Methanosarcina acetivorans C2A: one gene and its partner. Each later gene encodes a partner of the first gene's protein in a complex. Links are inferred from orthologs where the notes say so. Each region holds a gene or a part of one and is shown on either strand. Other genes may lie near its edges. The genes, in order: MA_RS06520 and rpl12p.

Region 1 (15,400 bases):
CGAAAATTGTCTCAACAACAACCGAGCCGTTTAAGAGAAAACCAATCGACAGCCCGACCACTGTGATAACCGGAACAAGCGCGTTTTTCAATGCATGCCTGAAGACAACGATTTGTTCAGAAAGCCCTTTTCCGCGTGCAGTCTGGATATATTCCTTTCCCATGACTTCCAGCATGCTTGAACGGATCATTCGCATCATCACCGCCGCCGATCCTGTCCCAAGAACGGTCGCCGGCAGGATCATGTAGCTGATGTCTGTCCCGTGACCGAATCCGGATGCCGGGAACCAGTGAATTATTACCGAGAAGAGAATTATCACCAGATAGGCCTGCCAGAAGTTTGGCATGGACACTCCGAGAAGAGCGCCAAAGCGGCAGGCGTCATCAACAATAGTGTTATGTTTCAGAGCTGATACGACGCCAAAGGGAATGGAGATAAAAAGAGCAATTGCAAGGGCAAGAACGGAAAGTGTCAGTGTATTTTTGAATGCATTCAGAACAGTTTCAAACACCGGCTGTTCGCTCATGTACGAGTAACCAAAGTCTCCGACAGCTGCGGCTTTGAGCCAGTTCAGATACTGGATGTAAAACGGCTGGTCAAGCCCGTGGGCTATGCGGAACGCTTCAACAGCTGCTTCATCATACCCCCCCGAGGGACTAGTCATCATAATCTCTGCCGGGTCACCCGGAGCGATGTAGATGAGTGAGAAACTCATAAATGAGATAAATATGAGAACCGGGAAGAGATATAGGGCCCGACGGATGAAATACTCTTTTAGCATTACAGTGCCTCTTGAAAACTTCAGCTCTTCCTCAATATTTTACTCCGGTGGCAAGGTATGGAACAGATAAATAGTCATGACCTTCCGGATCGCATCTTTTCATATACTCGGCATACTCGGGAAGAGCTTTCCAGGAGACATCCGAAAACCCGTTATTTTCCATGAGGCCTGCAATCATTTCAGGCGAGTTGCTTTTGTAAAGCGGAAGATACTCGATTAACTCCTCGTGAGTTCTTTCTTCAGGGTTATTATTTCCGTCTGAAACGTATTCTTGCTGGAACCATTGCCCGTCAATCGCAAGAATCCTGCCTCCGGGAACCAGGACTCTTTTGCATTCACTGAAGAATTTGTCGTGATCCGTGAGCGTCCAGAGAAGATGCATGTTTACAATAATATCAAACGTACAGGCTTCAAAAGGCAGGTTCTCTCCGTCCCCTTCAACAAACCTGATTAACAAATTACGGTTCCTTGCCCCTTCTTTTGCCCCTGCAAGCATCTCTTTTGAGATGTCGAGGGCCGTAACATTGTGTCCCAGCTCGGCGAAAACAAAGGCCTGGATTCCAGGTCCAGTTCCGATATCAAGGACACTGAGTTTTTTACCTGCAGGCAATTTCTCTGAAAAGAGGTTTTTCATAAGGAGAATCTCTTCATCAAGGTGGTCACGATACATTTTACGGTAACTTGGACTTCTTTTATTCCAGTGTGCTGTAATTTTGTCTTTCATTTTTTAATCCTTCAGGCAAGTTCCATTTCGTTTGTAAGGAACGTGTATTCGTTCGGATAAATTTCAAAACCTTTGAGGTCGGGCGAGCCCCCGTCAATTTCTTTCTTGTATGCAATACAGACAAGTACCGCGTCATTCTGGACCTGTTCCTGAATCATGTCATAGAGTTCTGTACGTTTTTCTTTGTCTGTTTCGGCCCTTGCTTCAAGAATCCATTCGTCAACCTGGGGATTCGAATAACGGAGCCAGTTAGACGCGTAGGTACCGGTTGAAAGGAAGTGGCTGGACACGAAGTAGTCAGGATCTCCTACAGGTGCAACTCCCCAGGAATAGAGTGCAAGGTCATAGTTTCCGGCTACTGCATCGGCACTAATTGAGTTTGTTTCGGCAATTTTTATCGTAACGGGGATGCTTATTTTTTCAAACTGGGTGGCAATTACTTCTGCCATTGGCTGGTGTGCTGCCTGTTTTGTATAGGTCTGGATTTCAATTGTGAACGGCTCTCCGTTGTAATAGAGCCTCCCATCACTTCCCGGTTTGATTCCCGCTTCAGCAAGGAGTTCCAGAGCTTTTTCAGGGTTATATTCGTAAGCTTCAATCTTGTAATTCGCACTCCAGGGCATGATGTCCGGGAATATTCCGGTTGCCGGAGAGCCTGCAACGCCTTCGAGGGCTGTGTCAACGATTTCCTGGCGGTCAAGAGCATAATTAAGCGCCTGGCGAACTCTTACATCGTCGAATGGAGCTTTTCCTTCGTTAATATACATAAAGTAGGTTCGAAGCGTTTCTCTGGATAAGATCTCAATATCAGGATCAGCTTCAAGGTTTTGGTATTCGCTTTGCAGGATATCTCTTGTAAGGTCAACATCGCCTGATCTGAGCAAAAGAGTTCGAGCTGCGGCGTCTTTACTGTACTGGATAATTATCCGGTCGATTTTTGGTTCCTCACCCCAGTAAACAGGATTCTTTACCAGTTCTATACTGGAGCCAGGTTCGAATGATACAAACATGTACGGACCTGTTCCGACCGGCTCTTTGTCGAGGTCACTGGCGTTGGGACTTACAATTGACATGATAGTGTCCGTGAACATGAGAATCGTTGGCGCGTATGGTTCATTTGTTTCCAAAACGATTGCGTAGTCATCGGTTTTGTAGATGTTTTTGATAAAAGAGTATTCCGATGACCTGCTGTTTGAAGGAGCAAGAACTCTGTTGATGGAATATATCACGGTATCTGCGTCCATTACGGTCCCATCATGGAAGCTTACATTCCTGCGGAGCTGAATTTTCCATGCTGTCTCATTTAGCTGCTTATAGTCTGTTGCAAGTTCAGGCTGGAGCGTCATGTTTTCGTCGTAAGAAAAGAGTGTCTCATAGATTCCGGTTCTTCGCATGGGCCAGCCTTCCCATGAAATGGAAGGATCAAGGCTTCCTCCTGTATCAGGGCCGGTCGTGAGAGCTACGTGAAGAATTTTTTCTTCAGAACCCTCTGTCTGAACACAACCCGAACAGATGATTATTGCAACAAAAATAATTGCAGTACAGGCAAACGATAACTCCATCCTCAAAGCCATGTCAATACCTCTTACAGTCAAAAAATTACTATCCAACCTGGATGAAACAAGCTCAAAATCAACTTTTTACCTCACAGATTTTTTTCCATGAGATTAAGTTTCCGCAGATACCTGTTTCCAGAAATCTTCTCGTTATTTCGGAGCTTGTTCCGGGCATGTTTTTGAATGGGATAGGCCAGAACTTCGCTGTAGAAGTCCCTGGCCTCCTCAAGAAATTTATACAAATCCGATATCTTTGGTGATGATTGTGTACTCGTTTGGATACATTACAAAACCTTCAACATCTGATGACAGTGCATAGATTTCGTTGGCATAGAAGACGGGCAGTATTGCTGCATCTTCCTGAATCTGTATCTGGATTTCGTCATATAGCTCCGCGCGTCTCTCTTCGTCCGTCTCTTTCCTTGCTTCAAGAATCAATTCATCGACCTGAGGGTTAGAATAGCGAAGCCAGTTGGCTGCGTAATTCCCGGTTGAGAGATAATGAAGCGAGAGGAAGTAATCAGGATCACCTGTCGGTGCCGTACTCCACGCAGCAAGTGAAAAGTCATACGTTCCTGCAACAGCGTTTGCTGTAAGGGCAGAACTATCCAGAATTGTCACAGTCGAGATAATGCCTATATCTTCCAGCTGTGAGGCGAGGATTTCCGCACTCGGCTGAAGAGCTGCACGTTTTGTGTAGGTCTGGATTTCAATGGTAAACGGCTCCCCGTTGTAGTAGAGTTTGCCATCTGTGCCTTTCGTGATTCCCGCTTCTTCGAAGAGTTCCAGAGCTTTTTCAGGGTTATATTCATAGGCTTCGATCTGGTCTTTTGCGTTCCAGGGCATGGTATTTGTGAATATGCCGGTTGCCGGAATGCCGGAAACCCCTTCAAGTGCCGTATCCACGATTTCCTGGCGGTTGATTGCATAGGAGAGGGCCTGGCGGACTCTGACATCGTCAAATGGGGCTTTGCCACCATTTACAAACAGGAAGTACGTACGCAGGGTTTCTCTGGAAATGACGTTTATATCAGGATTGGCCTGAAGTGCCGAATAGTCGCTCTGGAGAGGATCTCTGGCAATGTCGACATCTCCTGATTTTATCATCAGGGTTCTGGCAGTGCTGTCTTTGTTGTACTGAATAAGTATACGGTCAACTTTGACATCACCGCCCCAGTAATCAGGGTTCTTTTCTATTTCAAGGCTTGTACTTGGTTCAAAGGAAACAAACTTGAAGGGACCGGTCCCGATCGGCTCTTTGTCTGCGTCAACAATGCTGGGGCTAACGATCGACATTATCGGGTCTACAAGGGACGCTATCAATGGAGCATAAACGTCATTAGTTTCGATGACAATGGTGTACTCGCCGTTTTTTCGTACTTCTTTGATGAAGGAGTACTCGGATGATCTGCTGTTTGTCGGGTCAAGTACTCTGTTCAGCGAAAAGAGAACTGCATCCGCATTCATCTTTGTTCCGTCATGGAAGCTTACATCCTCACGGAGCTGGATTTCCCATTCTGTATCATTTAACTGTTTGTAGCCGGTTGCAAGTTTGGGCATGAGATTCATGTCCGCATCATAATAGAACAGTGTTTCATAGATGCCTGCCTGATGGACATACCACCCTGTCCAGCCGTTGGCAGGATCAAGACTGCCTCCGGTATCGGGACCTTCATTAAAAACTACGCGGAGAACTTTTTCTTCAGTCCCCTCAGTCTCAGCACATCCTGAACAGAGCAACGCCACAATCAAAATTACTGCAACTGCCGGGAAAGAGATTTTTGTTTTTTGTACGTTGAATTTCATCATTAGCACCAATGTGTATAAATATTTATGATATTATTAATACTATTTTTAACTAAGTTATATGGAATGTATATTTAAATCGTGTGATTTTATCCGATATTCATATGGTTGGTGTAATGAGATGTTTATTTTTTTGAATCAGGAGCTGTCCAGTAAGCTGTATCGGGGATTGGACCGATATTTTGTTCCCGAATTTAATCAGCCTGTTATTCCGGTTGAATACCCCGCAATCTTGCTGTGGGTGCGCCAGCGAAACTTTGATTTTGAAAAGTACTGATTGTAATAAAAGTACTGATTGTAATTCATGAGATGCAGAGACTAAGCATCAATTTTTGGCTAAAAGAACAAAAAAATAAGGCGGGTTTTAATTGCTTTTCATTCTAGAAATTATGTATCGTCAGTTGACGGGCTGTTCTTCCGGTACGTTTTCATTTCATGGTTTACGTGATAGTCGTAATTTCAGGCTCCATCAGCTCAGTAATTTCTGATCTCTTTTTGTTAACCCGACATCCTTCATCTAAGTTGTTTTATTCATTTTTACTCTTTTGGATACTCTGGAGAGTGTCTGTAAATTCATTGTTATATGTTCAATTATAAATATGAAATAAAATGCATAAATATTAATATCTTGTTACTTATGATGATATCCACATAATACCCTTATAAATAATAATACTGCCTAACGTTGTAATCATACTATACGGATGCAATTTTATGGAGAAAGATTCCATAATTACAAATTGTCATCCCGGCGCTCACAGTATTAATTGTTGTGCTCGCGGTAATTTTACGTGTCGGTCGCATACAAAGGGAAAATTTGGAAGAAAAGTTTCTCGGTATAGTCTCATATGTTGGCCTGTATTTTTACTCCGATAACAATGTAACTTGATCTGTGATTTATCCAGATGAGCTGGCAGTAATTACATCAAAATTTGAGCTTGAATTATCTGAGACAGATAGAAATAAAGTGCATGAAAATGTATCAACTGTTTCGGGTAGAGACTTTTTTATGTCAATTTTTGAGGGACTGAAAATGAAAGATAAAATATTAGAATACTGGGACTTCAGAAGTTCTGATTATCACACAGAATATGCTCACTGTATGGATGAGGAAATGGATGTCTGGAAATCCGTTTTTTCTGAAATTCTGCTAACGGATAAAAAAGTCCGTGCAGTGGAAGTTGGAACAGGTCCCGGGATTCTTGCCATCTCCCTTGCTGCCATGGGACACGATGTAACAGGTGTTGATTTGTCCGAAAATATGCTTGAAAAAGCAGCTGCAAATGCCCGAGAAAAAGGAGTAAATGTTTTGTTAATGCGGGGAGATGCAGAAGATATTCCTCTAAAAGATGGGGAGTATGATTTCGTTTTGAGCAAGTATCTTCTCTGGACTCTGCCCCAGCCGGATAAATTTCTGGGTGAGTGTTGCCGGCTTTTAAAAGACGGAGGCATTATGATGATAATTGATGGTTTGTGGTTCCATAATCCGGATGGAACAGAGAAAAAAAGTAGTCGTTACGAACGATTTGATGAGCTGTATGGTGATGTTAAACCTAATCTGCCCTTTGCGAAAGAAAATACTCCCGAGAGGATAGCTGACCTCGCAGAATCTCACGGATTTGAGGATTTAACATGGAGGTTTTTGGACGATTATGATGCGTTTTTGGAACGAAACGATCCTTCCGGTCATGCAGCTGCGTATATCAAGCCTCCGCATATGATTCTTGCAAAGAAAAAAGTTAGAAATAGCTGAATTAGATCTGGTTAAATCTTTTTTCTGGCCTTTGTAGTTTCGTGTGGGTAAGTTTTTAGCGTGCAGCAGTAGACGCCTGCAACGGGCTTATTACTCCCTCTCTTTTATTCTGGAGATCTACTTATCTACATAATATCTCGGAGGTCTGAAGTCAATAAATAACACAGTGCTGTACCATTGCTATGCACTGTTCATTCAGCATGAAAATGAACTGTCGTGCAGCGCACAGAGCACTGTTGAGAGGTCAGTAAAAATGAAAGACGATAACTTATTTTTTTCGATTCTGAAAAGAGCATCGAATATGTAATATTGAGTCTTTATGCAGAGGGCGGTGATCATGTTCTTCAAAAAAATAATCTTCCTGCCTGTGTGCTGTCCGTGATGACATTCAGGTTGAATTCAGGGACGGAGAAATTGAAGCTAAAAACATTTGTAAAATTGAAAATGCCCTTTAGGTGATTAAAGTTCCCAGAGGCTTAGGCAGCCTCTTATAAAACTTGAAGGAAAATTAAAGCCTGTTGTGGCAGGAATGGTTCCGTATAGTGAATACTATTGTACGAGCAGGAAAATATCTGTGATTTAGTTCTCTTACATATTATGGGTTATATTCCACCTTAAAGGGGGTTTTAAGCGATAATGGACAAAAATATGAAAATAATAATCTACTTGGTATGAGAATAATAGTAGTTTAATCCTAGATTAGTTTTAATTTTAGCTAATATTATTGCATCAGCCAGTTTGTATAAACATTGAAAAAAAAGGAAAGTAAGAGTACGTGAGGAAGAGATCCTCAAGTAATTTTTTGGTTCAATACGCATACTGCCATACTATTTGAATCTGAGGTAAGAACATGATGGTTTTTTTTGACATAGACGGTACCCTATTGGATCATAAAAGTGCGGAATTTTCTGGAGTTGAATTATTTTACCAGAATTATCATAGTTTTTTCGAAATAGATTTTAATGAATTTTATTCTATTTGGTGTGAATTAGCAGAAAAACACTTTCAAAGATATTTAGCCAAAAAATGTTCTTTTGAAGAGCAGCGCATTGAACGAATTAAAGAACTTTATTTAATACGAAATATTAACCTCTCAAATGAAGAGGCACTTAAAGTATTTGATTACTATTTATTCAATTATGAATCAAGCTGGAAACCCTATGATGATGTGATTCCCTGCTTGAAAAAACTTTCAAATTTAAAAAAGGGTATTATAAGTAATGGTGATCTAGGGCAACAAAAGCTAAAGCTGAGTAAAATGGGAATTTCCCGTTACTTTGTTGATATCATAGTAGCAGGAGAATTTCATGTTGCAAAACCCTGTACGGAAATATTTGAAATTGCATGTAAAAGGAATGGTGAAGAACCAGAAAAGTGCTTTTATGTTGGAGATGCTATTGAAACTGACATTATACCATGTGAGAAAATTGGAATGAAAGGCATATGGATTAACAGAGGCAATAAAACTTTCCCAAATAAGAACATTAAAAGTATCCTCTCATTAGAAGAACTTGTCAATGTATTGTACGAGGATATGCCGCAGCTATTGGACTATTGAGCCCTATTAAAAGGACAAAATTCTGAAAATTCGATACATTCCAATGAATACAAATTAGTTAAGTTGGTCCTGTCAAATCTTCGGAGAATGAACATTTTTAAAGGTTTTGGCTAACTAGAGTAGTCCTTGAAAAGAAGGACAAAAGGGATCAAAAACGCACTGTTTTCATTTTAGTTTTTTATATCTCGCTGTTTTTTCTCTCCTGATGTTCTATTTTTTTCTTTTTGGGACTGACCACTCTCCTACATCTAGCGGGATCAGATTGACCCGGTAAAACTAGTACATCGATTCCATATATCCTCAATAAACCATGAATAAAAACAAGTGAACACAAATATTTTCAATTCGTGTTTATTCTTGTCCGCTTGTGGTTTTCTCATAGAAAAAACATTGACCAGTGCTGATTTCAAAGTCCAATTCTTCCCATAATTTGGAATCGATGTACTAGTGTCATGCCAATATCCAAGATTGGACAATTCTAAATGTTGTAACCGATTTTATACGAGATTTTATCATTGATACGACACTAGTAACATTGAGTGGTTCAGCTATTTTGCATTTTCTATTAAACTATGTCTATCTAAATACGAGCTCCATTAATTATGCTACGGGAGGAAAGAAATACTTTTTAGGGATTATTTCGGTGTTTGTCGGGATTTTTTTCCTTTTTTCAGCTGATGTGCCTCCGAACCTATGTGCCTCCGAAACCTGAAGGCATTGCTCAGGCAAATGTATCCGGCATTGAAATGAATCAAACCGGATCAAACTCGGGAATTTCTGGTGAAAACTCAACCGCAAATCCTCTGGAAATTATGGCAGCTGGAGTCGTTGAAGTCGGAGGGGAGCTGGAACTTACCATTTATAACAGGGGTTTGCCCTTGTAAATGAAAGACGAGAGGTCGAGCTTGAAAACGGGACCAACTTGGTGGAATATATGGCATTGCTTTCGGGATTATCCCTTCCTCGGTTCTGGTCGAAACTTCAGATGGTGGGGAGGTAACTGTGCTTGAACAGAAATATGAGTATAACCTTGCAAGCAGTTCCAGTTTGCTTGAAAGTTACCTCGGCAGGAAGATTACGGTAACGGGTATAAACGGGAAGGCGTACACAGGCAGTTTGCTCCAGTTCCTCGAGAAAATAGTATAGGGCAGACACTGCCCGGGTGAAAAAATGAAAACCGTTGGTTCGGCTTTCGACCTTGAAGTCACGCGGACAAGGACTGATTTCCAGCGTGTAAGTGATAATGTGGAAAGGGTAAGCCTCAAGATCGAAATTAACAACAGCAAGTCCGAAGCTCAGGATCTGACTGTTGTGTAGCATCTCTACGGAGATTGGGAAATCCTGGAAAGTTAGGATAAGCCTACTTTCGGCAGGTAACTTGATTTTTTCCAAGTATTTTTACTGATAGCGTTTTTGTGGGAAAACACATTTTCTTCCACATTAAACATTACTGCAAAAATGGTTCGTTACTTATATAGGGCGTAAGATTTGAGTCATATGTTAACCAGCTTCAAGTATATTACAAATTTGCAGAATGTTTAAAAAACAATATCAGCAAAAATATTTAATTCATAATGTCGACCTGCCGAATATAAGATAAGTACAGAAGATTGATGCTTTTACAATTGAAATTAGAGTGACAGTTCCTGCAAAAGGCACTATAACAATTACCTATACTGCAGAAAACAGGTTTTAATGGCAGTCAGGTAGGAGAAAATGACATCTAAATGCTGGAGTAAATCTGAAATAAAGTTCGAATTGAAATCGAAGTAAAACCCGAAAGTAAGTAAAAATACAGTGAAAATACGAAGAGAAATATTTGAAGAACCACAGAAAGAGAAATTTGCAGAATATCCGGTGGCTGTAGAAGTTCTCACAGGGGCAGCCGCCGGCAAAATTCTCTAAAGTGTTAAAGTAAATATTCAGAAATAAAGAAGTGAAAAGGAATTTGCAAGACCTGGTACAGAGTTTTTCTGTAACCTGGCATTTTTTGCATTTATCCTTCGAGCACGATCTCGATGTTTATATCTTTTGGGACCTGGATTCTCATGAGCTGGCGGAGGGCTCTTTCATCGGCTGCGATGTCGATGAGCCTCTTGTGTACGCGCATTTCCCAGTGGTCCCAGGTTGCAGTCCCATCACCGCTCGGACTCTTCCTTGTAGGAACGACCAGCTTCTTTGTGGGCAGCGGAACAGGCCCTGAAATGTTTACTCCTGTCCTTTCCGCAATTGACTTTACCTGGTTGCAGACCCCGTCCAGATCCTTGGGACTGATGCCTGACAATCTGATTCTAGCTTTTTGCATAACCTTTTTTCTCCTTAAAAAATGAAAAAAGGAGAGTGTTATTTCTGCTTAACACTCATGCACATGCCTGCGGCAATTGTCATACCCATATCGCGGATAGCGAACCTGCCGAGCTGTGGAATTTCTTTTACGGGCTCGATAACCATCGGTTTTGTCGGTTTGATGGTAACGATTGCTGCATCTCCGGCCTTAATGAAGGTCGGGTGTTCTTCCTTAACCTGCCCGGTCTTCGGGTCCAGCTTCTTGTCTAGAGAGATCAGCTGGCATGCGATCTGGGAGGTGTGGGCGTGGAAAACAGGTGTGTACCCTGCAGTGATTGCGGAGGGGTGCTGGAGAACCACGATCTGTCCTACGAATTCGTCAGCAACCTTTGGCGGGTTGTCAGTATGACCACAGACGTCTCCTCTGCGGACGTCGTTCTTGCCAATACCGCGGACGTTCCACCCGATGTTGTCTCCGGGGTAGGCCTGTGGAATTTCTTCGTGGTGCATTTCAATGGACTTTACTTCACCGCCGGCTCCGCCGGGCATGAAGATTACTTTGTCACCCTTCTTCATTACGCCGGTTTCAACTCTGCCTACAGGGACAGTTCCGATACCGGAGATTGTGTATGCGTCTTCGACAGGGATTCTGAGAGGGAGAGTGGATGGTTTTTCCGGTTCCTTAAGCTCATCAAGTGCCTGCATGATTACGGGACCCTTGTACCAGGGTGTCTTCTCACTGAGCTTGGTGATGTTGTCTCCCATAAATGCAGAGGTAGGAATGAAGGGGATATTGGCTGGCTTGAACCCGATCATCTTAAGGAGGCCGGATACCTGTTCGACAACTTCCTTGTACTTTGCTTCGCTGTATTCGACTGCGTCCATCTTGTTGATTGCGATGATCAGCTGGTTGATACCGAGGGTCCTGGAAAGGAATATATGTTCCTTGGTCTGGGCCATGACACCGTCAGGGGCTGCAACGACGAGGATTGCTGCGTCTGCCTGTGAGGCCCCTGTGATCATGTTCTTGACGAAGTCACGGTGGCCCGGGCAGTCCACGACTGTAAAGTAGTATTTTGGTGTGTCAAATCTCTTATGAGCGATATCAATTGTGATACCTCTTTCACGCTCTTCCTTAAGGGAGTCCATAACCCATGCGAAAGCGAAGGATTCCTTACCCTTCTGCTTTGCTTCTTCCTTATATTTCTCGATAATGTGAGCCGGCACTGCTCCAGCTTCGTACATTAAACGTCCTACAAGGGTTGATTTTCCATGGTCAATGTGACCGATCACTGCTAAATTCATGTGCGGTTTGTCTGCTGCCATTTATAATTCTCCTTTATAAATTATGGATGAGTTTCAATGCTATATCAGATTATAGTATATTAATATTAGGGCAGATCTCATAATGGTCAGACCTTCTCCGGTCTTCTTTCAACCATTACTTACATTTCCCGTTTTGAACATTTATCGGGTCGACGTATTTTGAATTTCCAGAGGCCTGGACTGTTTTCCCCATTATAGGCATACCTTGTTTTAAATCTTTCCCATTGACTAATCTCTCAGAAGATTTCCTGACTTTTCTCCTTCGAATCCGAGGGAGTTTTGTGAGGTATCTGCCTTACAGAGGGGAGAGAAGCGGAAAAATTCCGCTTACATTGAAAGGAAGTCAGAAGCTTTTGGCAGTTCCTTCTTCAGGCCCTTCCTTTCTCTTATCTGGCCAACGATGTCGTTCAGGATGCTTGACGGCACAACGTCAAAGCCTCCGAACTCCGTGCTCCACATGGCACGCCCTTCGGTTGCGGATCTGATCTCTCCGGCAAATCCGAACATCTCGGCCACAGGTACCCTGGCCTCGATAATTGCCAGGTCCCCTTCCGTAGTCATGTTAAGGATAATTCCACGGCGGCCCTGAAGTTCCTTTGTTGCACCACCCATTAAGAGCTGAGGTACCTGGACAAAGACCTTCTGGTAAGGCTCAAGCAGACTGTCTTCTGCCATAAGCATTCCTGCCTGGATTGCCTGCCTTGCTGCAGGAATTATCTGAGCCGGACCTCTGTGGATTGCGTCTTCGTGGAGTTTTGCGTCTACGAGCACGCACTTCACGTTTGCTACAGGTTCTCTGGTAAGCGGACCTGCACGCATGACTTCTTCAAACCCATCGAGCACAAGTTCCATTGTCTCATTGAGGTACTGGATACCTTTGGTCATGTCGATGAAGATATTGGAGTTGAAGATGCCAACAATGCCTTTTGCCTCTTCTTTTTCCATGCCGAGATCTATGAGCTTCTGCCTCCTCTCAAGTTCAGGCAGGTTCATGCTGACTTCCCCTTCCTTGATCGCACTAACAATCTCGGTGTCAAGGGGCTCAGCGTAGATATAGAATCTGTTGTGCCTGTTCGGGGACTTCCCTTCAATGGGTTCGGTTTTCTTCTTAATCGTTTCCCTGTAAACGACAATCGGCTTGCTCGTGGTGATCTCCACGTTCTTGTCCCTTTCTATCCTGTGAGCGATAACTTCGAGGTGAAGTTCTCCCATACCTGCCATCAGGTGTTCCCCGGTTTCCTCGTCCAGGGTAATCTGGAGGGTCGGGTCTTCCTTTGCGACCTGCCTTAGAACCTCAATAAGTTTGGGAAGGTCTTTGGTGTGCTTTGCTTCCACAGCCACAGTCACCACAGGTTCGCTTACGTGCCTGATGCTTTCGAAAGGAGTCATGCCATCAAGAGTGGTTACGGTGGACCCGACGATTGCTTCCTTTAAACCGGTAACTGCGGCAATGTTTCCTGCAGGGATCTTGTCCACTTCAAGCCTTTCCGGACCCATGAAGATCCCGACCTGCTGGACCCTGCTCTTCCTTGCACTTCCTGAGGTGAAAACTTCCATACCGCGGGTAAGAGAACCGCTGAACAGTCTGCCTGTTGCAACTTCTCCTGCGTGGGGATCAACGGAGATGTCCGTTACCATGAATGCAAGGTCTCCCTCTGCATTTGCGTGGGTCATGGCCTTTCCGATTTCGGTGTTTTCATCGCCGTGCCAGATGACCTTTACCCTGCCTTTCTGAGCTTCGATCGGGTTTGGCAGGAAGTGAATAACCATGTCAAGAACAGCTTCGTGCAGAGGGCACTTTTCTGCCAGGGACTTCATGTCACCGGCTTTACAGTAATCGTATACGTCCTTAAATGAAACCCCGGTCTTCTTCATCATAGGCACACTGATTGCCCAGTTGTAAAGAGCTGACCCGAATGCTACGGTTCCGGCTGCTGCATCGACTTTCCAGCCTGCTTTGAACTTCTCCGGGTTCATGTTCTTGATGAGCTTGTTCACGTGGTCGATGACCTTTCCCAGGCGGATCTGCATTTCCTGAGAATCGACCTGTAGCTCATTGATAAGCCTGTCTACCTTGTTAACGAAAAGTACGGGTCTGACATGTTCCCTGAGAGCCTGCCTCAGCACAGTCTCGGTCTGGGGCATTGTGCCTTCTACTGCGTCAACTACTACTACCGCACCGTCTACTGCTCTCATGGCACGGGTAACGTCTCCACCGAAATCAACGTGTCCGGGGGTGTCGATAAGGTTGATCAGGTAGTCTTCATTGTCAAATGTGTGAACCATGGAAACGTTGGAGGAATCAATTGTAATACCTCTTGCCTGTTCCTCTTCATCGGAGTCCATGAAAAGCTGTTTTCCGGCAAGTTCCTTGGAAATCATGCCTGCGCCTGCTAACAGGTTGTCCGATAATGTGGTCTTCCCGTGGTCAATGTGTGCAACAATTCCGATATTTCTGATCCTTTGCGGATCATTCATGAGCGTTGTCACACGCTCGACCATTTTCTTTCTTCGTCCCATGCTAATACCTTTTAAGCAAAATATGAATGGTTATATGTTTATTTTCAAAAGTGGGCAAGCCCGCATAACTTATTAGCGTGCTGCCTTCGCAACTCTTTCCTTTGCATCCTTTCTGTTGATGGAGAAGGATTTGGTATCGCGGTTTGCTGCACCTATAAGTTCGGTTGCCAGACATTCTGCGACAGAGCGCTTGGATTTGAAGGCTGCGGCGTTTGTTCCCATACTGATGTAGCGCAGGGCAGTGTCAACGCGCCTCTGAGGTGCAGTGTCAACTGCTTTTGGTACGGAGATCCCGCCGTACTTAAGCCTGACCACTTCTTCTCTCGGGCCTGCATTGGCAATGGCATCCACAAGAACCTGAATCGGGTTCTGTTTTGTCTTCTTGTTCACAATGTCGAAAGCTTCTTCAACTGCACGGAGAGTTACCTGCTTCTTCCCGGTGTTGGTTTCTGTCCTCATGAGGTTGTTTGCAAGGCGCTCTACAATTGAAATCTCGGATTTGTTGAACTGCTGCCTGGCATGTTTCCCGCTGCTGTGAGGCACAATTACAGGGGTAAGGCTGACATAGCGCTTAATTCCGAGGTCTTTTACCTCTACTTCCGTCGGGTCCCATTTGCCAAAAATTTTGTACAAAAAAATCATCTCCTGGGCTTTTCCATTCTGCCAATGACCAGCTGGTTCAGGGACACGTTGTTTACGGCAATTACCTTGAAACGTACACCGGGAATGTCACCCATAGCACCGCCCATGCGGCCTCCGATCTTTTCCACGGTAACTTCATCGTGTTCATCAATGAAGTTTACTGCACCGTCTCCGGGGCAGAAAGCGGTAACCTGACGTCCGTTTTTAATGAGCTGGACTCTTACGCATTTTCGGATTGCGGAGTTCGGCTGTTTGGCTTCGACTCCCACTTTCTCTAATACAATACCCCTACCCTGCGGTGCACCACCCAGGGGGTCGGCTTTCACGTTCAACCCAAGAACACGCCTGCCGTAGTATGTATCTTTCCAGCGGGCATCTTTCCTGGTTTGTTTGAGAATATTAGCTGCATATTTTCCTTTAGCCATTGTAAATTTCTCCAGTTAAAATT
Region 2 (15,410 bases), 3.7 Mb from region 1 along the record:
ACAGGTAAATATTAAACGTGATTTGATTAATTTGATGGTGATTTAACCTGATAGCGATTAAAGGATAATATTCAGGCTTGTTTTTTTCCGACAACTATGTACACCGGATTTTCAGGTTTGAACATAGTTTCTCCTGCAATCGGGGCACTTCTCGAGACTGAAATGTGGACTACTTCGTCAAAAATTCCCAGCTTCTTCATAGCCTCGATTGTTCGGACAACCGTCTCGATACGGACTGCGTTTACCACAATACTGCGGGTTTTTTTTTCAACGAGTTTCTCAAGGATGGCGTCAATGTTCTTAGTACCGCCAACAAAAGCGCAATCAATTGAATCAATAGACCCTCCGGAGCCGAGAAGTTCCGAGGCTTCGCCGGCCAGGACCCTGGCATTTTCAATCCCGAAACTCTTGAAGTTCGCTTCCGTAGCAAGGAGAGCCTCTTTACGGGCATCTATTGCATAGATAGTCAGGTTACGGGCAATCCGAGCTGCTTCAATCGAGACCGAACCCGTACCGCAGCCTACATCTGCAAACCGATCCCCATCCTGCAGGCCGAGTTTGGAAAGGGACACTGCAATTATTTCCGGTTTAGTCGGACCGCCGCTAACACTTACTATTTCGGACATGTTCTACCTCGGGAAAAGTGAATATGCATTATTAAATATGTGACGATATAAGTTGGAAATTATATTAAATCTGGATGTACAGTTAGAGCTGGCAATATATGATATTTTTCAGGTTCAAGCCATATGCAGAAGCATATAGAGAAACATCAATAAATTAGATATTTCAGATTTACCCGATTATAAATATAACTTGCTGTAGATATACCTTATTACCGACACGAAGGGCAACAAAGGAAAGTAAACTTTAATGAAGCTCCCCGGAAATCGGAAAAAACAGGTCGAAAAGTTTGTACTGGTTTTGAGTTGCGCCTAAAAATACGAGCCTTTGAGACGCAAGCAAACACTAATTAAAAATTTTATATTTTTTAGTATTAAGTTGACACTCTCCAAAGAATATCAGGCAAAGGTTTTAAAAAAGTGAAGGCCCAAAAATTTCCTGCAATTCAGGGGAAAACATCAAAAACATTTTTATGACATGAATTTAAGATTACTTATAGCAGCTTGAAAGAAAGAGATTTTAACTATAACAGCATATGGGAGTTAAGTTCTTGGCACTCCCGATACAGTGCCTCTTTGAGAAAAATTTAAAACGCCTTTTAAGAAAAAAACGAGAGATATTCCCAAATAAATGTTTTTTAAACAGGAAACGGAACATCTCCGGTTTAATGGCTGATTTTTTTAATCTGCATACTTAACAGCATCTTTTTGACAGGAAACTACTCCAGCAGTGTAAGCCCGCCCTCTCGACGCAGGGCTCTGCCACCTAAATGAAAGGAGGATACCAGATGAAAATTTACGAATCATACGAAGACCTGCCCAAGCTAAAGCTGCCTTATGGAAACGAGATATTCATAAGTGACAGCACCATCCGTGATGGCTCCCAGATGCCAGGAATAGTCTTGAGCAGAGAACACAAAATTCAAATTTATGAATACCTGCACGAGATAGGAATTGAGAAACTTGAAGCCTTTGTATTCAATAAGAGAGACAGGGACGCCGTTGAACTTATGTTCGACCGGGGATACGAGTGTCCTGAAATCACTGGCTGGGCAAGGGCTTCAAGGGCTGACATAGACAAAATTCTGGAAGTAGACGGCCTTGAAGAGACCGGGATTTTGATGTCGGTCTCGGATACGCACATTTATTCGAAGATGAGGCTTTCAGGAAGGGAGGAAGCTGAAGAGAAATATCTTGATGCCCTTCAATATGCGGTGGACCATGGGCTTCGTACAAGAGCCCACCTGGAAGATATGACGAGGGCTGACAACTACGGCTTTGTTTTCCCCCTCGTAAAAAAGATTATGGAAATCGATCCTGACTGCATTATAAGAGTCTGCGACACCGTCGGGTACGGGATGCCGTTCATGAATATTGACGAACCGTACGGAATTCCTAAAATTGTCCAGTACCTCAAAAAAGATATAGGGGTCAAAAATATAGAAACCCACATCCATGACGATTACGGTTTCGGGGCAGCAAGTTCGATTGCGGGTTTCTGGCACGGAGCCAACTGGACAAGTGTAACCTTCCTGGGCATAGGAGAACGTGCAGGCAACAGCGAAATGGAAAAAATCCTGCTCTTCCTGGCGGACAGGGTTGAAGGTTTTGATAAATATAATTTGGAACCCGTCACTCGTTTTGCAAAGTTTATGGAAAAAGAACTCGGGCTCAGGGTCCCAAGAAACAAAGCTGTTGTCGGGAAAAACATCTTTGCCCACGAATCAGGAATCCATGCCGCAGGTGTCCTGAAAAATCCCTTCAACTATGAACCTTACCCTCCCGAACTTGTAGGAAGTACCAGGCTCCTCCTCATAGGCGATTCTTCGGGTCTTGAAGTGATACGTTACAAGATTCAGGAAACCTTAAATGACCTCCTTGATGTCGAAACCATAATCGAAAAAGATGATAGGAGACTGCTTAAGATCCAGAAAGAAATCCAGCAGCTCTATGATAAAGAAGAAAGGGTCTCCTGTATCTCGGATGAAGAGCTCCTTGCTTACGTTGAGAAATATTTCCTCTATCAACCAATCTGTGACCCTGCACATACGGGTAGAGGGAAATTTAAAGGCAAAGGAAAAATTCAGGAACCGGTAGAAGAGGTAGAAGAGACGGATTAAAAGTAAGGGCAAAAACCGTAAAGAACAAAAAAGAAAGCAAACGAAAACTCGCTTGCTTTCGGATTCCCACATTTCAGATGCTCGAAATCTTTATTTCAGGATTTCGGCGGTGTATTTTGCGATCTCGTCTGCCATCTGGCTGAGTTTTGCGTTGCCTCCAACGTCGTAGGTCACATACTTGCCTTCGGAGATTACGCGCTCTGTGGCTTTGAAGATAGCTTCGGACTTTTCCTTCTCACCCAGGTAGTCCAGCATCCAGGCTCCTGCAAGCACGGTTGCAACAGGGTTTACTTTATCCAGCCCGGCATACTTCGGGGCTGAGCCGTGAGCCGGCTCGAACATTGCAAAATTGTCCCCGAGATTTGCAGAGTAAATGAGCCCGATACTGCCAACAAGGGCTGAACACTCTTCACTGATTACATCCATGAAGAGGTTGGTGGAAAGGAGGACCTTTTTATTGAAGATCTGAGGGTTTTTGATAAGCTGCTGGGCGATGTTATCAATGTGATAGGGCCAGACCTCAATGTTAGGGTAGTCCTGTGCAACCTTTTCGACTTCTTCTAAGAAAGAGCCGCAGGTCAGTTTCAGGATATTGCTTTTATGGATGGGCACAACCGTGTCGTAACCTCTCCTTTTGGCTTCCTCAAAGGCATAGCGGGCAATCTTACCGGATGCAGTACGGGTAATTTTTCGGATTGCAATGGAAACATCGTCTGTGAGCTGGATTTCCTCACCAATGTAAAGTCCTTCAGTCCCCTCTCGCACACAGACCATCTCGACATCCCCGAGAGGTGCATTTGAGTTCGGGAAGGTCTTTATCGGCCTGACATTTGCATAGAGGTCGTACTTTCTCCTGATGGATACGGCCACACTTCTCGGGGAGCCTATCCCGCCGGGGGTTGTGGTCGGCCCCTTGAAACAGGCATCGGAGCTGTCAAGGATCTGCCAGGTCTCATCAGGGACAAGGGAATTGCCGCCATGCTCTTCCCACCAGCCGGCTCCTGCTTCACACATTACGAATTCAACATCAGTGCCAGCGGCGTTTGCAACTTTAAGCATTGCTTCCACAAGTTCGGGGCCAACCCCGTCACCTTTGATTACTGCTGCGGTTTTAGTCATGTTATCACCAGATCTATAAGGTTCGTGTTAAAAGAACCGTAGCGATTGAAAAGCTAAAAAAGGGGGAACTTTTCTAAGAACGTGGTAAGTATAATTGAATCTTGCCGCGTACTCAATGTAAGGCTCATATTTCAACTTTTGGGTAATTATACTATAGAATACACCCAGAAAATAGGTACGGGTTCACAGAATATAATCCTGTCCTCGTGCCCCGCAAAGATAGGTACGGTTTTCAAATTAAACTGTTAATATTTTCATTTGAAATTCGTGAAGGAATCCTATAATTTGAATATAAGTATTTGAATATAAGTAAAAGATAGTAAAATGCTTTCAGGAAATTTCCGGGGATAAACATGTCTGCAAAAATTCCGATTACCGACAACCACATGCATATAGACCCGAGAGCCAGAGGGCTTGAAGCCGTTAAAGACTTTCAGAAATCAGGCGGGACGCATATAATCCTGGTTACGAAACCCAGCTGGTCCCTTGGAATTGCGGTCAAAAAACCCGAGGATTATCTTGCGGTCTTTGACGAAACCGTGGAAATCGCGTCAAAAATCCGCGAAATTGGAGTAGGAGCTTTTCCGGTTCTCGGAGTTCACCCGGCAGAGATTTCAAAGCTTACGGAATACATGGAACTCCCGGAAGCGACCGAAACCATGAAAAAGGGCCTTGAGCTTGCTGCCGGATACGTTGAAAGAGGCCTTGCCGTGGGAATAAAATCGGGACGCCCGCACTATCCCGTATCCTCAGAGGTATGGGCAGCCTCAAATGAGATAATGGAACATGCCTTTTTTCTCGGGAAAGAACAGGACTGTGCAGTCCAGCTTCATACCGAAAGTGTGGAGGAGCCCGAACTGCAGGATATTGCAGAAAGGGCAAAAAAAACAGGAATAAAAATGTACAGGGTGGTCAAGCATTACTCGCCTCCTCTTGTGAAAACCTGTGAGGAACTCGGGATTTTTCCCGGCGTAATATCGGTCAAAGGAGCCATCGAGCAGGCGCTTGAAGAAGGAACCCGCTTCATGATGGAGACCGATTATATCGATGACCCCGATAGACCGGGCGCAGTCCTTGGCCCGAAGACCGTCCCGAAAAGGACCATGAAACTCATTGAAACGCATGGGGAAGAACCTTTTTGGGTTGTTCACAAGGAGAACCCTGAAAAAGTTTATGATATAGAGATCGAGCTATAACACAACGCCGAAGGAATAGGAGTTGAAAATAGGAGTTAGAAATAGGAGTTGGAAATAGGAGTTGGAAATAGGAGTTAGAAATAGGAGTTAGAAATAGGAGTTAGAAATAGGAGTTAGAAATAGGAGTTAGAAATAGGAGTTAGAAATAGGAGTTAGAAATAGGAGTTAGAAATAGGAGTTGGAAATTTTCGTCAGGAGTTAGAAATTTCCGTCAGAGCTGTTTCCGGAAGGAAAAAACCCTGCCGGAAACAGTTTTCGCTACTGGAACAAACTTCAATTTAAAGCTTTACAGTCAGACATTACAGTTTATTTGCGCTTTATTTTTACGATATCACCGAGAGTTGTGTCTTTCCTCATGTGAGAGACTTCCTGCCCTGCGTCATCCACGCGCTCTGTGAGTTTGATGTTAAGGGTGTGTTCCAGCTTCTTTCTAACGGAATCTTCGGGCACAATCTCGCTGCGCTCTATCTTTTTGATCAGAGATGCCTTTTCCTTGATTTTTTCAGCAAGATCCTCCTGAGACCAGCCTTTGGCCTCCCTCGCGTCCCGGATAATCTGATCGTAGTTGTCCAGAAGTTCATCTTTTAAAATATCGAAGAAATCCTTCCTTGGCCTCTTTTCAGTTCGCGGGACCGCACGAACTACCGGAGAGACTTTTCTTGACACGGGAGTACGTTTGTCAACGGGCTGACCATAAGGTGCACATTTCTGGCAGACCTGGAGTTCGCTGTTATCAATTTTGACGCATATGGGCTTTCCACGGATCTCTGCACCACATATTTCGCACTGCATGTTGATCACTTCGAAAACGCTATATACGGTATGAACTTAAATATTATTCGGAGCTCCATGACGGAAATTACCAAAAGTAAGGATGAAAGCATGCGCAGTCACCTTGTGAAGCCCGGATCTGTGTATGACGGAATCGAGCCTGGAGAGCTGGGGGAGTCAACTGAAAGCGTCCAGGACCGAGTGAGGCAACTCGAAAGCCGCAACAGTTTTCTGGAAGAGCAGTGCAGCCAGATAGAGTCCGAAAAACGCTATTTGGAGAACCAGAAGATCAAGTATGAGAGAGAAATACGAAAGCTTCAGTCGGAACTCGATCGCATGAAGACCTCTCCGCTGATCATTGGTACGGTTATTGATGTGATCAAGAATGATCGTATAATCGTCCGTAGCAGCAATGGCCCTCAGTTTCTGGTTAACGTCTCACAATATATTGACGAGAAAAAACTGCTGCCAGGGGCAAAGGTCGCCTTGAACCAGCATACACTTGCCATTGCAGAGGTTATTCCTTCAACAGAAGAGCCTTTTGTTGCTGCAATGGAAGTAATTGAAAGTATTGAAGTTGATTACGACCAGATCGGCGGTCTCGATGAGCAGATTCAGGAACTTCAGGAAGCAGTCGAACTTCCGCTAATCGAACCTGAGCGCTTTGCCAGGATAGGAATTGAGCCCCCCAAAGGAGTATTACTCTATGGGCTCCCGGGAACAGGTAAAACCCTGCTCGCAAAAGCCGTAGCCCACAGGACCAATGCGACATTTATCAGAGTTGTTGGTTCCGAACTTGTACAGAAATACATAGGGGACGGTTCCAAACTGGTAAGAGAAATCTTCGAGATGGCGAGGAAAAAAGCTCCCAGCATCATATTTATCGATGAACTGGATTCGATAGCTGCAAGGCGCTTAAACGAGACGACTGGCGCAGATAGGGAAGTTCAGAGAACTTTGATGCAGCTTCTTGCAGAAATGGATGGTTTTGACAAGAGGAAAAACATTCGGATCATTGCAGCCACAAACAGACCGGATGTCCTTGACCCTGCAATTCTCAGGCCGGGCCGTTTTGACAGGCTTGTCCATGTCCCGATGCCCGGAATAGAGGCCAGAGGAAAAATCCTCAAAATCCATTGTGGAAAGATGACTCTTGCGGGAGATATCGACTTTAAAAAGCTTGCAAAAGTTACCGAAGGGATGAGCGGGGCAGACCTGAAGGCAATTGCCACAGAAGCAGGCATGTTCGCGGTCAGAAAAGATAAGGCCCTTGTTGAAATGGAAGATTTCCTCGAAGCAGTAGAGAAGGTATCTATGGCTGCGGATACGCAGAAGATGATGCCTGGCAACCTTCCAGAGACAACAATGTTCGTGTAAAGAAATTCGGTAGTTTGCCCTTTTAAGGGCACTATTTTTACCGGAAAAAATTCCTGTTTCCCGTTGAGTTCTGTGGAAAAAGGTCTCATGGGAAACCGGTAAACTATTTTTGGAATTCCTGCATAAAGATACCTGTGGATTTAGATTTTCATATCAAACCCGAGATCCGAGTTCTGGGCATAGACGACTCTGCGCTTCTTAATGAGAAGGTAATGATAGTGGGAACTGTTTTCAGAGGGGGAGACTGGATGGACGGAGTCCTGCGCTCGGAGATCACCAGAGACGGGCTTGATGCCACCGAAGTGATAAGCACGATGATAAAGAATAGCAGGCACTACGCCCAGCTAAGGATTGTCATGCTTGATGGGGTCACTTACGGAGGCTTTAATGTGGTCGACATAGAGGAGCTTTACAGGGAGACAGGGCTTCCTGTTATTGTGGTCATGCGGGCTTACCCGGATTTCGAAAAGATCCGGGCTGCCCTCAGGCACTTCTCCGATGGAGAACTGCGCTGGGAGATAATAAAAAAAGCCGGCAAAATAGAAAAATTGGTCACGGAAAAAAACGGCACTCCGATATATATCCAGAAAGCCGGGATAGGGTTAAAAAGCGCAGAAAAGATAGTCCGTCTCACTTCGATAAGAAGTAATATTCCGGAGCCTCTCAGGGTTGCCCATCTAATTGCAACGGGCATTATCTTCGGTGAGTCAAGAGGAAGAGCATGACTGAAAACATAACCGATTTTTCCAGTACTCCAGGAGAAAATCAGGAAGTAGGCCCCGGCAGAAAGCCAGCAGAATCACGCACTAGAGCCCCCCGTCACACCGAAAATCCAGGGAACATACAGAGGCTCCGGACAGGATATGAGATCGAGAGAAAAAGAAGAAAAAAATCAGGAAAAAAGGGAAAGATAAAAATACAGGAACCCGCCTCAAAAAAATATAAAAAATAAAAAAATATACATTTGAGGCAAAGAAATTAAAGAAGATGGCGAAAAAAAATTAGAAATCGACCGGATAGCCCCCGAGAGCAAAGAATATAATACATCAGACAGGGGGAATAGAGTAACATTAATAAAATTATTAAACATATACAGCATAAATTCAAAAACTGGAAAAGAAAAACTATTAAATTGGTAACTGTATATGTGATGATTAAAATAATTTGTTCCTTGTTACAGTAATTATTTATAACGATCCGTTAAATGATCACCCCAGCAGGATGGAGGAAAACAGTAGTATGAGATCCATTGTGGAAGAAGCCCTTGCTCGATCTGCCCTGGAAGGACGTGCCGTGCAGGGAGAGTATTCAGACTCAGATTACTCTAATGAAAACTTAGAAGTGGATGCTGAACTTGAAGAAATACTCCGGAGCCTTAAAACAACCATCAAAGTGATAGGTTGCGGAGGCGGCGGTTCGAACAGCATCCAGCGTATGATGGGCGAAGGCATCCAGGGAGCAGACCTTGTTGCTCTGAACACTGATGCCCAGCACCTTCTTCATATACGCTCCGGCAAAAAAATTCTCATAGGGAAAAAGAAGACCCGGGGACTTGGAGCCGGTAGCCTCCCCCAGATAGGAGAAGATGCAGCAATTGAGAGTATCGATGAGATAAACAAGATCGTCCAGGGCTCGGATATGGTTTTTATCACCGCAGGCCTTGGAGGAGGAACCGGAACCGGATCTGCCCCTATCGTGGCTGAGGCAGCCAGGGATGCAGGAGCCCTTACGATTGCAGTCGTAACCCTCCCGTTCAGTGTGGAAGGGCACGTAAGGAGGACAAATGCCGAGGCTGGGCTCGAAAGGCTTAGAGATGTTGCCGACACGGTTATTGTTGTTCCCAATGACAAGCTGATCGAAGTTGTCCCGAGACTTCCGCTTCAGGCTGCCTTTAAAGTCTCGGACGAAGTCCTTATGAGAGCTGTAAAAGGCATAACCGAACTGATTACAAAACCCGGACTTGTCAACCTCGACTTTGCCGATATAAGAACTGTCATGCAAAACGGAGGCGTTGCTATGATAGGGCTTGGAGAATCCGATGGTGAGAACAAAGCTGTCGAATCCGTCCAGAAAGCTCTGCGCAGCCCGCTCCTTGACGTGGATATCTCGGGTGCGACATCTGCCCTTGTTAACGTAGTTGGAGGTCCTGACATGACCATTTCGGAAGCCGAATGTGTGGTGCAGGAAGTCTACAACCGCATAGACAGCAATGCCCGCCTGATCTGGGGAGCCCAGGTTGACCCTGACCTGGAACAGACCGTACGTACCATGATCGTGGTCACAGGCGTTACCTCTGCCCAGATTTACGGTCACGGAAGCGACAAGAACATTACATACAAATACGGAATTGACTTCGTAGAGTGATCAATCAGGAATGAACGGTAAGAATGGACAAAAACGTTCGGTTGGAGAAAAATACTGTTTTCCTCTGCTTACAGGAAAAAGAAGGAACGTAGGAATATAAATCCAATCGAAAACTATTTTTATGGTAAATGCAGTATGATGCCGATACAATTCGGCATCAAAAATGAAAAATTTTTACTGACACGATTAGGGTTTTTATGTGAGTGAGAATCCTGAATCTAAATTTCAGGATGTGTTAAAGGCCGTGCCAGTGATATCTTCATATAATAGGAATTAATAATATAATCCGCCCGTCCTTTCTGAGTAGTGAATCCGATATTATGCGGTCGAGAAGCAAATGTCGGAGATGCAACATACAAAGGAAGAGATACAGGCGAAATTCCAGATAAAAATAAAGATGTATATAAAAACCTGGATGTGAATTAATTGGTAGAATCCACATTTGAACCGAATATAACCACAAAAAGCGTTGGTCAGGCAATCCGGGCACACCTGAGGGTCCTGAAACTTACGAAAAAACCGTCCAGGGAAGAGTTCTTGACCATTGCCAAAGTTGCAGGTGCCGGCATCCTGGCTGTGGGAGCAATTGGATTTATTATTTACGTACTGCTGACAATGTTGCCCCAGTGGGTGTCCCAATGAGTGAGGATTCCCAGATATTCGTAATCAAAACCACGGCAAACCAGGAAAGGTCAGTTGCAATGGCCCTTGCCAGGATCGCAAAGAAGGAGAAACTGGACATAAGGGCAATCCTGGCTCCTGACGAGCTCAAAGGATATGTCCTTGTCGAGGCCCCCAAATCCGGAATCGTGGAGCTGGCAATCCAGACAATTCCACATGCAAGAGCCCTTGTGAAAGGGAGTTCTTCAATAGCTGAAATCGAACACTTCCTTAAGCCCAAGCCAATAGTGACCGGTATCAAGGAAGGAGCTATAATTGAGGTCACCTCTGGACCCTTTAAGGGAGAAAAAGCCAGGGTTAAAAGGGTTGACGAAGGGCATGAGGAAATTACTGTGGAACTCTTCGATGCTGTGGTTCCGATCCCCATTACGATTCGTGGCGATACCGTAAGGATACTCAAAAAAGAGAACGAATAAGCCAGAAATCAGAATGGGAAAATTCCAGCTTATTAATAACAAAAATCACCAGTACTCAGAGTGGATTGAAACAAATCTGCAAAATTCATACTTATTAAAACCGGTGAGACTCAGATGACAAGTATTGTTGAAGCACTTGTCCCCGGAGGCAAAGCGAATCCCGGACCACCATTAGGTCCGGCACTTGGTCCGCTCGGGGTCAACATAAAAGAAGTGGTCGAAAAGATCAACGAAAAAACAAGGGACTACAATGGAATGCAGGTCCCTGTGAAAGTAATTGTTGACGACAAGAAAAATGTCGAGATCGAAGTAGGCACCCCTCCGACCGCATCTCTGGTCATGAAAGAGCTGGGGATCCAGAAAGGGTCAGGAAATGCGGGAAGCGAGGTAGTTGGAAACCTTACAATCTCGCAGGTAGCAAAAGTCGCCCGTATGAAAAAGGAAGACGTGCTATCTTATGACCTCAAAGCTGCAATGAAAGAAGTAATGGGCTCCTGTGTCCCGATGGGCGTGAACGTAGAGGGAATGAAAGCTAAGGACTGCCAGAAGGCACTCGATGAAGGCAAATTTGACGATTTGCTTGCAGGCGAGGCATGGTAAAAGCCTTCCTCTCCCTTACTTTTCAATCCGTGATCTGTCAACACACCAATAGTTTTAAATTGGATACCACTAATAGCACAAGAGCCTTGAACAGTGTTCTACTAGAATAGCTCAAGTTATTGGTGGCTTACTGTTAGAAGTAACAGACCCGGAGGGGAGCCCCTACGACCACCGTAGTAAGCCGGAACGGCTGTCTGGACATCAAGTTCAAACACTACGGGGAGGAACAAGATGGTAGAAAAAACTATACTGGAAGCTGTCAAGAAAGTCGTTGAGGAGTCGCCAAAACGCAATTTCTCGGAAAGTGTGGATCTGGCGATTAACTTAAAGAACCTTGACATGAACCAACCGAAGAACAGAGTCGATGAAGAAGTAATTCTTCCGCACGGGCTCGGAAAAGAGCTGAAGATCGGCGTTTTTGCAAAAGGTGATGTTGGCCTGAAGGCAAAGGCTGCCGGTGCTGCGTATGTTATTTCTGACGTTGAGCTTGAAGAGCTGGCAGCTGACAAAAACAGAGCCAGAGTTCTTGCAAACGAATGTGACCTTTTTATCGCAGAAACTCAGTTCATGCCGATCATCGGTAAGAACCTTGGTATTGTGCTGGGACCCAGAGGTAAGATGCCTATCCCGCTCATGCCGAACAAGGATGTCGGTGAACTGATCCAGAGCAAGCAGAATGCAGTCAAGCTCAGGTCAAAAGACAGACTTACCTTCCACGTGGCTGTCGGTAGAAGGGATATGAATCCCGAAGACCTCGCAGAGAACATTGAGACCATTATGTCCAGGCTTGAGCGTGTCCTTGATAAGGGCAAGCACAACCTCAGAACGGTCTATGTCACGACAACCATGGGAAAATCAGAGAGGGTGGTGTAAATGGCAGAAGAAAGGCATCACACCGAGCATATCCCGCAGTGGAAAAAGGATGAAATCGAAAACATTAAGGAACTCATCCAGTCCCATAAGGTATTCGGGATGGTCGGGATCGAAGGCATCCTCGCAACCAAGATGCAGAAGATCCGCCGGGACCTTAAGGACGTTGCGGTGCTCAAAGTCTCCAGGAACACCCTCACAGAGCGGGCTTTAAACCAGCTTGGGGAAACTATTCCCGGGATGAAAGAATACCTTGACAAGCAGACCGCTCTGATATTTACTAATGAAAGTCCCTTCAAGCTTTACAAACTTCTCGAACAGACAAAAACACCTTCCCCGATCAGAGGAGGTGCAATAGCTCCTGCGGACATTACTGTCCAGAAGGGGCCCACCAGTTTCCCACCCGGTCCGATTCTGGGTGAACTCCAGAGCGCAGGCATTCCCGCTTCTATCGATGCCGGAAAAGTCGCAGTTAAGGAAACAAAGGTTGTCTGTAAAGCAGGTGAGGTAGTCCCGCAAAAGCTCGCCACAATGCTTTCAAAGCTGGAAATTTACCCGCTCATAGTAGGGCTTGACCTTAGAGCCGCCTATGATGACGGAACGATTTATGAGCCGGAACTCCTTGCAGTTGATGAAAGCAAGTACTTCTCTGACATTATCAGGGCAGCTCAGAATGCTTTCAATCTCTCGGTCAACACCGCATTCCCGACAAGTGCAACAATCAGCACCTTGCTGGCAAAAGCCAGTTCAGAAGCAAAGAACCTTGGTGTCAATGCTGTTATCCTTGAGCCGGGAGTTATGGATACCCTGCTGGCAAAAGCACATGTCCAGATGACATCCGTTGCATCCGAAGCCGCAGACAAAGACGCAAATGCCGTGGATGACGACCTGAGGGAAGTTCTCGGAGCAGCCGCAAGTGCAGCCGCAGCAGCAGCCGCAGCAGCTCCAGCAGAAGAAGAAGTAAAGAAGGAAGAAGAACCTGAAGAGGAAGAAGAGGACCATGCCGAAGAAGACGGGATGGCCGGCCTCGGTGCCCTTTTCGGATAAACAGATTTACAATTTACGCTAATACAAAGTTAGGTGATTAACGATGGAATACATATATGCAGCTCTCTTATTGCACAACGCTGGTAAAGCAATTACCGAAGAAGCAATCACTGCCGTTCTTCAGGCAGCCGGTATCGAAGTGAACGAAGCCAGGGCAAAAGCCCTTGTCGCAGCCCTTGAAGGCGTGGACATCGAAGACGCAATCGCAAAGGCAGCATTCGCAGCTCCTGCCGCAGCCGCCGCACCCGCAGCCGCCGCACCCGCAGAAGCAGAAGCTCCTGCTGAGGAAGAAGAAGAGGAAGAAGAAGACACCTCCGAAGAAGACGGAATGGCCGGTCTCGGCGCCCTCTTCGGATAATTGCAATACCAACAGCTCGCCTCACGGCGGGCAACTTTTTTTTTGGATTTTGGAACTTTGCAATAATTTTATTACATAGAAATTGTTTCTAAACCTATTCTGGCTTTCTCAACCCTTTCAGATCTTCAAAAACCCTATCAGATCTAAATACCCTATCAGATCTTCAAACAATCTTACGGTTCAACCTGGTTTGTGGAGCAAACGGCTTTTCTTTGTAAAAATCCTCCAGCCTTTGAAGATAAACGCATAGGACAAATTGACTCTTATGGGATCATCAGAAGCCCTCGAAAAGAGGCTTCTCGAACTTGACATGGGACTTCATTAAATCCTGAGCACGCTTCGAAAAAAAATGGAAAAATTAAGAAATTGAGGCGTGAACTGGCTCAGCACCTTAGTTTCGGCGGCTTATGCACTCTTCGGATCTTCAGACTTCGTCGGAGTTATTCCTTACTTACAGTACAAAGATACAAAGTTGGAAAGTACTGAGTAGTTACAAGCTCCTCAGCAAGCGAAAGCCAATGAAATGGACGTGAGTGTCGGGGACGAAACGGAAACGGTATGCTGACCGACAGACCATGGGGGAGGCGTTCCAGCTGCCGTTCCGGATAACGCGGTAGGAGCTATTACCCTCTTCCCAGGCACTACCATCAGAAGGAGCACCATCATAATTATCATGCCATTTGTCCTGACACCATTCCAACACATTCCCAGACATACCATAAAGGCCCCAGGAATTGGGCTTCTTCTGACCAACCGGATGAGTCTTTCTATCAGAGTTATTCCAATACCAAGCATAATCACCGAGTTTCGATTCGTCATCCCCGAAGAAATATCTGGTTGTGGTGCCCGCTCTGCAGGCATATTCCCATTCAGCTTCAGAAGGTAAACGATATTTATCTGTTCCCTCCATTTCATTGAGCTTATTGATGAACTCCTGAACATCGTACCAGGAGACATTTTCCACGGGCAGATCATCACCCTTGAAGTGTGAAGGGTTATTTCCCATTACAGATTTCCACTGCTCCTGAGTTACTTCATACTTACCAAGGTAATATGAATTTTCTATAGTAACCTTATGAATAGGTTTTTCACTATTAGATATACCCCTTTCATCTGAAGGTGAGCCCATCATGAATTCCCCAGAAGAGATCTTAACAAATTCCATGCCTATCGAATTTGGATAGTCCGACTCGTCTGCTGATTTTTCGAGTTCGGCACAACCCTGCACTCCACAAAAGAGGAGAATAACTAGTACAGCAATGAATGCTCTTTTACTTATTCTTTCAAACATACATAACACCATTGAAAAATTCAGGTTTCAGCCCGGGTTAGCAATCTCAATACCAGGCCCCGGTGGTATCTCATGCTTCGGTCAATGAGTTTGATCCTCTGAATTACATATCTGGTCTCAAGCCTGATCACAATTAAAGAGTCCAGAATTTATATATCTCAACTGAAATTACAATTTTGTTTCCTGAGGAAGATAAAAGTTATTCTTGTTTGTTAATATAAAGGGATATTCATTTTTAATTAGAAATGTATTTTTAAACAAACTCAAGCACAACAGAAAATAATCTGAAGATGCTGGTTCCTCAAAAATTCAAAAAAGGAAGATTGTTGAGGCTAGGATATTTTCAGTTGATGAACGAATTAAAATAATGAATGAAATATATGTAATTGCAAAAAATAACGAAAAAGAGAGTACAGATGCTGGCATACCACCTTACTGCAACCGGATCGGTGGCAGGCATCATTACAGTCTACGTATTCTGATACTGCTCTTCTCCTGACTCCTGCCAAATATTGTTCTTTTTTCTTTTGGATTTTTTGTTTCTTCTGCGACGTTCAAATTTGATGTGGAAGTACCA

The links.
Region 2: the proteins of MA_RS06520 (region 1) and rpl12p are in contact, whole or in part, in a crystal structure (PDB 5H7L), measured with the Pyrococcus horikoshii proteins. The link is inferred for Methanosarcina acetivorans C2A from one-to-one orthologs. Residues at the interface, in WP_048053510.1 of Pyrococcus horikoshii: Pro161, Met164, Met165, Phe168, Ser169, Ile172, Val195, Glu196, Phe202, Leu211, Ser212, Val213, Met216, Lys222, Phe223, Asn224; in WP_010886059.1 of Pyrococcus horikoshii: Leu100, Ala101, Gly102, Leu103, Ser104, Ala105, Leu106, Phe107, Gly108.

The regions. Positions count from the first base shown.
Region 1 is NC_003552.1:1,485,427-1,500,826, forward strand. The notes cover bases 11,715-14,655. They hold MA_RS06520 (elongation factor EF-2), read right to left. Parts: upstream 14,311-14,655; coding sequence 12,118-14,310; downstream 11,715-12,117. Other genes in these bases: tuf (translation elongation factor EF-1 subunit alpha), read right to left, coding at 11,715-11,790; MA_RS06525 (30S ribosomal protein S7), read right to left, coding at 14,383-14,655. Outside these bases: MA_RS06475 (ABC transporter permease), read right to left, coding at 1-781; MA_RS06480 (class I SAM-dependent methyltransferase), read right to left, coding at 813-1,505; MA_RS06485 (ABC transporter substrate-binding protein), read right to left, coding at 1,517-3,079; MA_RS06490 (ABC transporter substrate-binding protein), read right to left, coding at 3,296-4,870; MA_RS06495 (class I SAM-dependent methyltransferase), read left to right, coding at 5,760-6,620; MA_RS06500 (HAD family hydrolase), read left to right, coding at 7,471-8,178; MA_RS06505 (hypothetical protein), read left to right, coding at 8,856-9,062; MA_RS26610 (hypothetical protein), read left to right, coding at 9,181-9,324; MA_RS26615 (hypothetical protein), read left to right, coding at 9,349-9,495; rpsJ (30S ribosomal protein S10), read right to left, coding at 10,175-10,483; more of tuf, read right to left, coding at 10,522-11,714; more of MA_RS06525, read right to left, coding at 14,656-14,952; MA_RS06530 (30S ribosomal protein S12), read right to left, coding at 14,949-15,377. UniProt on the Methanocaldococcus jannaschii protein: Catalyzes the GTP-dependent ribosomal translocation step during translation elongation.
Region 2 is NC_003552.1:5,184,435-5,199,844, forward strand. Bases 11,934-14,884 are described here. They hold rpl12p (50S ribosomal protein P1), read left to right. Parts: upstream 11,934-13,227; coding sequence 13,228-13,542; downstream 13,543-14,884. Other genes in these bases: MA_RS22320 (50S ribosomal protein L1), read left to right, coding at 11,934-12,140; MA_RS22325 (50S ribosomal protein L10), read left to right, coding at 12,141-13,184; MA_RS22335 (formylglycine-generating enzyme family protein), read right to left, coding at 14,033-14,833. Also shown: precorrin-6Y C5,15-methyltransferase (decarboxylating) subunit CbiT, read right to left, coding at 72-626; MA_RS22265 (homocitrate synthase/isopropylmalate synthase family protein), read left to right, coding at 1,412-2,743; MA_RS22270 (isocitrate/isopropylmalate dehydrogenase family protein), read right to left, coding at 2,834-3,862; MA_RS22275 (TatD family hydrolase), read left to right, coding at 4,216-5,058; MA_RS22280 (multiprotein bridging factor aMBF1), read right to left, coding at 5,365-5,850; MA_RS22285 (proteasome-activating nucleotidase), read left to right, coding at 5,881-7,206; MA_RS22290 (DUF99 family protein), read left to right, coding at 7,341-7,931; MA_RS22295 (hypothetical protein), read left to right, coding at 7,928-8,158; cell division protein FtsZ, read left to right, coding at 8,446-9,570; MA_RS22305 (protein translocase SEC61 complex subunit gamma), read left to right, coding at 9,997-10,212; MA_RS22310 (transcription elongation factor Spt5), read left to right, coding at 10,209-10,667; MA_RS22315 (50S ribosomal protein L11), read left to right, coding at 10,782-11,267; more of MA_RS22320, read left to right, coding at 11,499-11,933. UniProt on the Methanocaldococcus jannaschii protein: Forms part of the ribosomal stalk, playing a central role in the interaction of the ribosome with GTP-bound translation factors.